Regions from separate parts of the Cellulomonas fimi ATCC 484 genome, predicted to be linked through region 2. Evidence: riboswitches for the same ligand, from Rfam matches in the RefSeq annotation. Region 2 holds a riboswitch; the other holds the start of a gene.

Region 1 (3,393 bases), 1.7 Mb from region 2:
CCTTGGGCCAGCCCGCGACCTTGAGCGGGAACGCCACGTTCCCGGCGACGGTGCGCGACGAGAAGAGGTTGAACTGCTGGAAGATCATGCCGATGTCGCGGCGCTTGCGCTCGAGCTGGCGCTCGCTCAGCGCGGCGACGTCGTCGCCGTCGACGAGGAGCTGCCCGGACGTCACGCGCTCGAGGCCGTTGATGAGCCGCACGAGCGTGCTCTTGCCGGCGCCGGAGTAGCCGATGACACCGAAGATCTCGCCCTTCTCGACGGCGAGGTCGACGCCGTCGACGGCGTGGATCGGCCCGTTCGGGCCGTCGAACACCTTGCGGACGTCGCGGAACTCGATGATGGGGGTCACGTGGGGGACCTTTCGCAAGGCCGGTCGGGCCTCGTCGGGTGGACCGGGGCGGCGGGCTGGGGTGGCGCCCGGGGGAACGGCTGCGCGGCCCGGCGCCTCGCGGTGAGGTGCCGGGCCGCGCGGGGGGGTCAGCCCGCGGCCTTGAGGTTCTCCTGCGTCTCGGCGAGGACGTCCTTCAGCTTCGCCGCGTCGTAGCCCTCGACGATGACGGCGGTGCCGCCGGAGGACTCGACGACCGACTCGAGCACCTTCGGGTCGTGGTAGAGCTCGACGATCTTCTGGTACGCCGGGTTGTCCACGTCGTCCGGGCGGGCCGCGATGACGTTGATGTACGGCTGCGCGCCCTGCGAGCTCGGGTCGTCCGCGAAGACGTAGCCGTCGAGGTCGAAGCCCGCGTCGGTCGCGAAGTTGTTGTTGACGATCACGCCCGCGATGTCGGGGTCGCTGATGAGGCCGGCGGTCTGCGAGGCCTCCACCGGGCGCACGACGACCGTGGACTTCTCGGTGTCGACGTCGTCCGGCGTCGGGACCTTGGGCTCGCCGGTGAACGTGATGAGCCCGGCCTCCTCGAGCACGAACAGCGCGCGCGCCTGGTTGGTCGCGTCGTTGGGGATCGCGACCTGCTCGCCCTTCGTGAACTCGCTGACGTCCTCGTGCTTCTCGGAGTACAGCGGCAGCGGGACGATCAGCGTGGAGCCGATGGGCTGCAGGTCGTCGCCGGTGTTGTTGTTGTGGTCGGCCAGATACAGGATGTGCTGGAACGCGTTGAGGTCGATCTCGTCCTCGGTGAGCGCCGGGTTCGGCTGCGTGTACTCCGAGAAGCCGACGATCTCGAGGTCGATCCCCTCCTCCGCGGCCAGCTCGGTGAGGATCTCCCAGTGCGGCTGGGCGACGTCGGTCGTCCCGAGGCGCACGACGGTCGCACCCTCCTCCGCGGCGGCGGCGTCGTCCGTGCCGGGACGTGTGAGCGCGAACACGAGCGCGGCGACGAGGACCACCACGGCGACGACGGCACCGACGACGAGGCCGGTGCGGCGTCCGCCTCCGTTCTTGGCCGGCAGGACGGGGACGTTCTCGGACATGCGTGTCTCCTAGGGGTGCACCCGGCGACTGCCGGGAAGGCGGGGCGTCGGGCGGCGACGCAGGGAGGTGCCGGGCCCGGGCGGGCCGGCGGGGGACGGAGGACGGCGCGACGCCGTCCGGCGAGGCACCCGGCGCGGGCGCCGGGTGCCTCAGGTGCGACGGGGGACGGCTCGGTGCCGGCTCAGGCCAGCGGGCCGCGGGTCGCCGGACACGCGGGCATGCGACACATGACGGCCGTGGTGGCGGTCAGGGTGCGGGCCTCGCGGGTGTCCATCGATCGACCTCTTCCTCGGGCCGGGGCGCGGTGGCTCCCGGCGGTACCGTCAGTGAAGCGGTGCTGCTGGACACGTGTCAAATTCCGATCATTCGTATCGGGATTTGAGACGGCCAGCAGGTGGGCACGCGGTCGCGGGGCGGTCGCACGGGCGTGCGACGCGGGAGCGGTGCGCATGGTCCTCCTCGGGCGCCGGGGCGCCGGCCGACTTGTGGGCGCCACCGTGACGCACCACCGGTTCTCGCCCCGGGGCACCCCGCTCGATCAGGAGGGTTGCCGTGCAGCCAGCCGGGTACTTGACGCTGCAGCTCGTGAACCGCGGCCAGGATAGTCGATCGGTGACCACCCGGTCAGCGAGACGCTCGTCACGGCGGGCAGCACGACGACCCCTCCGGCGCGGCATGCGTCGGAGGGGTCGTCGTCGTGCGGACGGACCGGCCCGTCAGGCCGTGGCACCCTCCGCAGGTGCGTCGCCGCCCTGACCTGCGACGGCGTGGAGGTCGGCCGGGGCGACCGGCTCGCCCGCGAGCAGCAGGTACAGGTCGCGCCGGGCGCGGTCGAGGACCGCCACGGCGGCCGTCGCCTGCTCCGGGGTACCCGTGCGCGCCACCTGGACGGCGGCGGCGGACAGCGCCTCGAGGGCCGGGCGCAGCGCCCGGTGCGGCTGCTCGGGACGCTCTGCGGCGTCGAGCCACGGCGCTCCGAGGGCGTCGCGGTGCTCCTCGACGTGCGCGCGGCCCGCGTCGGTGAGGCTGGCCAGGCGCCGGCCGCCCTGGGCGACGAGGGTCACGAGACCCTCGTCCTCCAGGAGTGCGAGCGCCGGGTAGACGGCGCCGGGGCTGGGCCGCCAGCGCCCCTGCGAGCGCTCGGCGACCTCCTGGATGAGCTGGTAGCCGTGCATCGGCTGCTCGGCGAGCAGGAGCAGGACCGCGGCGCGGATGTCGCCCCGCCCCGCCCTCCCCCGTCCGCCGCGGCCGTGCGGGCCGCCGTGCCGAGGACCGAAGCCGCCACGCGGGCCGGGTCCGAACCCCGCGCCGAAGCCGGGACCGGGTCCAGGACGGAAGCCGGGGCCGGGTCCGAAGCCCCCGCCGCGGCCGCGGCGGTCGCCCTCGCCGGGGACGTCGTGCAGGTCGGGGTCGTGGTGGAAGTGGTGGTGTCGCATGGTCGTCCTCCTGAGGTCTGGGGTGGGTCGTCGGGAGGGTGCTTCCTGGCGCGGGCAGGTCTCGACCGGTGGTCCGGGAGGTGCGGGCCTCGCGTCCCGACGTCTCGAACGATATATCGTTGATAGATCGTTGACAAGACCGCGGGATCCGCGCCCGCACGCCCGTGGCATGCTGCGCCCGGTCGGCCCGTGGCCCGGCCACCGCCACACCCCCCCCGCGACCGACGGAGACCCGCCCGTGGACGACGCCCAGACCGCCCTGCTCGACCGCGCCGCGGGCGTGCTGCTGGCCCAGGCGGTCGGCGACGCGCTCGGCGTCCCGTACGAGTTCGCACCGCCGTTCGACGGGCCGGCGCGGATGGTCGGCGGCGGGCTCGGGCCCTACGCACCCGGCGAGTGGTCCGACGACACCCAGATGAGCGTCTGCGTCGCGCGCGTCGCCGCCACGGGCACCGACCTGACGTCCGACGCGGCGCTCGACGCGGTCGCCGACGGCTTCCTCGCCTGGCTCACGGGTGGCGC
Region 2 (3,393 bases):
GCCCGGAAGTACGCACGGATCTTGCGGGCCGTCGCGCCGTAGTACATCGACTGGAACGACGTCGCCGAGACGAACAGGAACGGCACGCCGGCCTCGGCGGCCATGGCCTTGGCCGTCATGGTCTTGCCGGTGCCCGGCGCCCCCTCGAACAGCAGACCGCGGCGCGGGGTGCCGCCCATCTGGTCGGCGAACTGCCTGTGCGTCTGGAAGAGGTCGATCGAGCGCCGCACGTCCTCCTTGACGGGGTCGATCCCGATGACGTCCGCCAGGCGCACGTCGACCTGCTCGGGCCGGTAGACGACGTGCGGCGACCGGGCGGAGCCGACCTGCGTGCCGACCATCAGCAGCAGCAGCGCGGCGAAGAACAGCACCGGCACGAGCACGAGCGGGTCGACCGCGGGCACCGACGGGACGATCTCGCGGCCCAGCAGGGCGCTCACGATGACGTACGCCTCGAGCGCGAGGACGACGACCGCGAGCCGGTACACGCGGCGGCGGCGCATGCGCTCGCGGTCGCGCGCGATGTCGTGCGCGCCGCGCCGGATGGGGGAGACCAGCTCGTCCTCGTGCACGCGTCCGCCTTCCGTCGGGTCCGGTCCGCCCATCGTCGGCGCGCCACGCCGGGTGCGGCAACATCGGACATACCGGACCACCCGAACGGACCAACCGGACGAACCGCGCAGGTCGCGGAGCCCGTCAGTGCTCGCGCAGCGTGCGCCGCAGCGCCTCGACCTCGACCTCGCCGAGCCCGAGCCCGTCGCGCAGGTACGCGTCGAAGGAGCCGAACCGGTCGTCGACGGTGTCGAGCGCGGCCCGCAGGTAGTCCGGCCGGACCTCGAGGAACGGGGTCAGCACCGCGGGGTCGCCGCCCGCGTCCTCGAGCTGCGCGAGCAGCGGCGCGAACCGGGCACGCACGGCCGGGTTCACGGCGAGGAACTCCTCGGTCGCGTCGTCCTCGGCGACGCCCGCCGCCAGCAGCAGCACCGTGGCTGCCCAGCCGGTGCGGTCCTTCCCGGCCGTGCAGTGGAACAGCACGGGCGCGCCCCGCGCGTCGAGGACCGTGCGGACCAGCGTCGCGTAGCCGGCTCGCGCGGCCGGCGCCGCGACGAGCCTGCGGTACGTCGCGCGCATCTGCTCGGCGACGTCCGCGCCGTCGAGCGCCTCGGCCAGGGCCGCCGGACGGCTCAGCAGCGACGCGGCCGCGGTCGCCGCGGCCCGCGGCATGTCGGCGAGGACGTCGACCTCGACGAGCGACGCACCCCGCGGCACCCGCTCCGGGCGCGCCTCCCGCTCGGCGGCCGTGCGCAGGTCCACGACCGTCCGGATGCCGAGGCCCGCGAGCGCCGGGTCGTCCACGACGTCGTCGGACGACAGCTCTCCCGAGCGGAACACGACCCCGCGCGCGACTGTCCCGCCGTCGGCGGTGCGGCGCCCGCCCAGGTCGCGCAGGTTCGTCACCGCCGTCGCGGGCAGCACGTGCGGGTCGGGGACCTCCGTCATCCCGCGATCGTGGCACGACGCGCGCTGTCCGCACTGCGAGATCACCGGCCGAACCCCTTGTCGGGCTCCACGCCGCTGGTAGAAACCGCGGCCAGGTCACGAGCACCAGCACGCAAGCCCCGGCTCGCTGGTCAGCAACCCCTCCACGACGGGGTGCTCCGGGAGATGACCCGGCCGCGCCACCCGGTGCGGCAAGCGTGAACGTGAAGGAGCAGCACCGTGAGCCACCTCGTCCCCGTGGTCGCCCTCGTCGGCAACCCCCGTCCGGCGTCCCGCACCCGCAGCACCGCGGAGCGCGTCGCCGCGCGAGTCCTGCCGCACGTGGGCGCCGATCCCGGCACGCCGACGTCCGCCGTCACGACCGTCGACCTCGCGGCCCTCGCGCCCCAGCTCTTCGCGGCCGAGCACCCCGACGTCGACGCCGCGCTGCGGACCGTCGCCGGCGCGGGCGTGCTCGTCGTCGCGACACCCGTCTACAAGGCCTCGTACACCGGGCTGCTGAAGGCGTTCCTCGACGGGTACGGGCCGGACGCGCTCGCGGGCGTCGTCGCCGTGCCGCTGGTCGTGTCGGGCTCCCCCGCGCACACCCTCGTCGGCGAGGCGTACCTGCGCCCGCTCCTCGTCGAGCTCGGCGCGACCGTCCCGACACGCGCCCTCGCCGTCACCGAGGCCGAGCTCGCCGACCTCGACACGGTCGTCGACCGCTGGCTCGAGCGGGCCGCCGAGCCGCTGCGCCGCGCGCTGCACGGCACGGCCGCCCTCGCCGGGGCGCTCCGGTGACCGCCGAGGTGCTCCGCGCCCTCGACGCGGACCTCGCGCAGCAGGACGAGCCGCAGCTGTCCCCCGACGCGTACAAGGAGGTGTTCCGCCGGCACCCCGCGGGCGTCGCCGTCGTGACGCTGCGCGACGAGGACCGGCTCGTCGGGTTCACCGCGACGTCCGTCATCTCCGTGTCCGCCGCGCCGCCGCTGCTCGCCTTCTCGCTCGCGTCGACGTCGTCGTCGTGGCCCGCCGTGGCGCGCGCCCGGACGCTCGCGATCAGCTTCCTGTCCGGCGCGCAGGACGACGTGTCCGCGCGGTTCGCGACGAGCGGCATCGACCGGTTCGCCGCCGGGGGCTGGACGGCGCTGCCGTCCGGGGAGCCCGTGATCGACGGTGCCGTGTCGTGGGTGCGGGGGCGCGTCGTGCAGCGCACGCCCGTCGGGGGGTCGTACCTGGTGTCGGTCCGCGCGCTCGCGCACGGCACGACCACCGAGGTCACGCCGCTCGTCTACCACGACCGCACGTACCACCGGATCGGCGACGCGACGGCGATCTGACCCCGCACGCCGCGGTCGGCGACGCGCCCGCGGACGGGGGTGCGGCCGGCCGGGTGCAGCGGCCGCTTTGCGGTGCTCCACCGGTGCGGCGCACGATGGACGTGCACGCGCGTGCTCCCGCGCCACGCTCCACCCGGAGGTCGTCCGCATGCCCGTCGTCGCCGCCCGGCACCATTCCGTCGTGGCCCCGGCCGGTGCGCGCGCGGACGGCCGGGCGCGGCAGGGGGCGCGGCGACGAGCGGTACGGCGGCGGGCGCTGCGGGCGTCGGTGGCCGGTGCGCTGGTCGTGGCGGCGCTCGCGGGCTGCGCCGGTACCGCCGAGCGGGCCGCGCCCGAGCCCGTCCTCGTGCCGCAGCCCGTCGCCGTGGCCAAGGCCGCCGCACCCGCGCCGCCGCCTCCCGTCGACCTGGCGACGCTGCCCGTCGTCGACCTCCTGCACGTCGTCCCGGGACTGCCCGGCCCGGACGGGCTGACGCCCCTGGAGAACGAGGACCCGGCCCTGGGCCGCTGGCGGACCGTCGTGGTCACCGAGCCGACGGCCGCGCACGCGTCGGCGGGCGGCCCGGCCGTCGGG

Evidence for each region. A riboswitch is a leader RNA that binds a small molecule or an ion and turns the genes downstream of it on or off. The one in region 2 is predicted to bind S-adenosylmethionine.
Region 1: another riboswitch for S-adenosylmethionine. It lies ahead of CELF_RS06080 (MetQ/NlpA family ABC transporter substrate-binding protein); the one in region 2 lies ahead of CELF_RS17460 (NADPH-dependent FMN reductase).

What each region holds. Positions count from the first base shown of each region.
Region 1 is NC_015514.1:1,319,944-1,323,336, reverse strand. It holds gene CELF_RS06085 (methionine ABC transporter ATP-binding protein) at 1-352, opposite strand, end outside; gene CELF_RS06080 (MetQ/NlpA family ABC transporter substrate-binding protein) at 481-1,434, opposite strand; SAM riboswitch class IV at 1,912-2,026, opposite strand; gene CELF_RS06075 (PadR family transcriptional regulator) at 2,152-2,871, opposite strand; gene CELF_RS06070 (ADP-ribosylglycohydrolase family protein) at 3,110-3,393, shown strand, end outside.
Region 2 is NC_015514.1:3,867,957-3,871,349, forward strand. It holds gene CELF_RS17450 (AAA family ATPase) at 1-572, opposite strand, end outside; gene CELF_RS17455 (tyrosine-protein phosphatase) at 697-1,500, opposite strand; SAM riboswitch class IV at 1,595-1,704, shown strand; gene CELF_RS17460 (NADPH-dependent FMN reductase) at 1,720-2,280, shown strand; gene CELF_RS17465 (flavin reductase family protein) at 2,277-2,819, shown strand; gene CELF_RS17470 (L,D-transpeptidase) at 2,968-3,393, shown strand, end outside.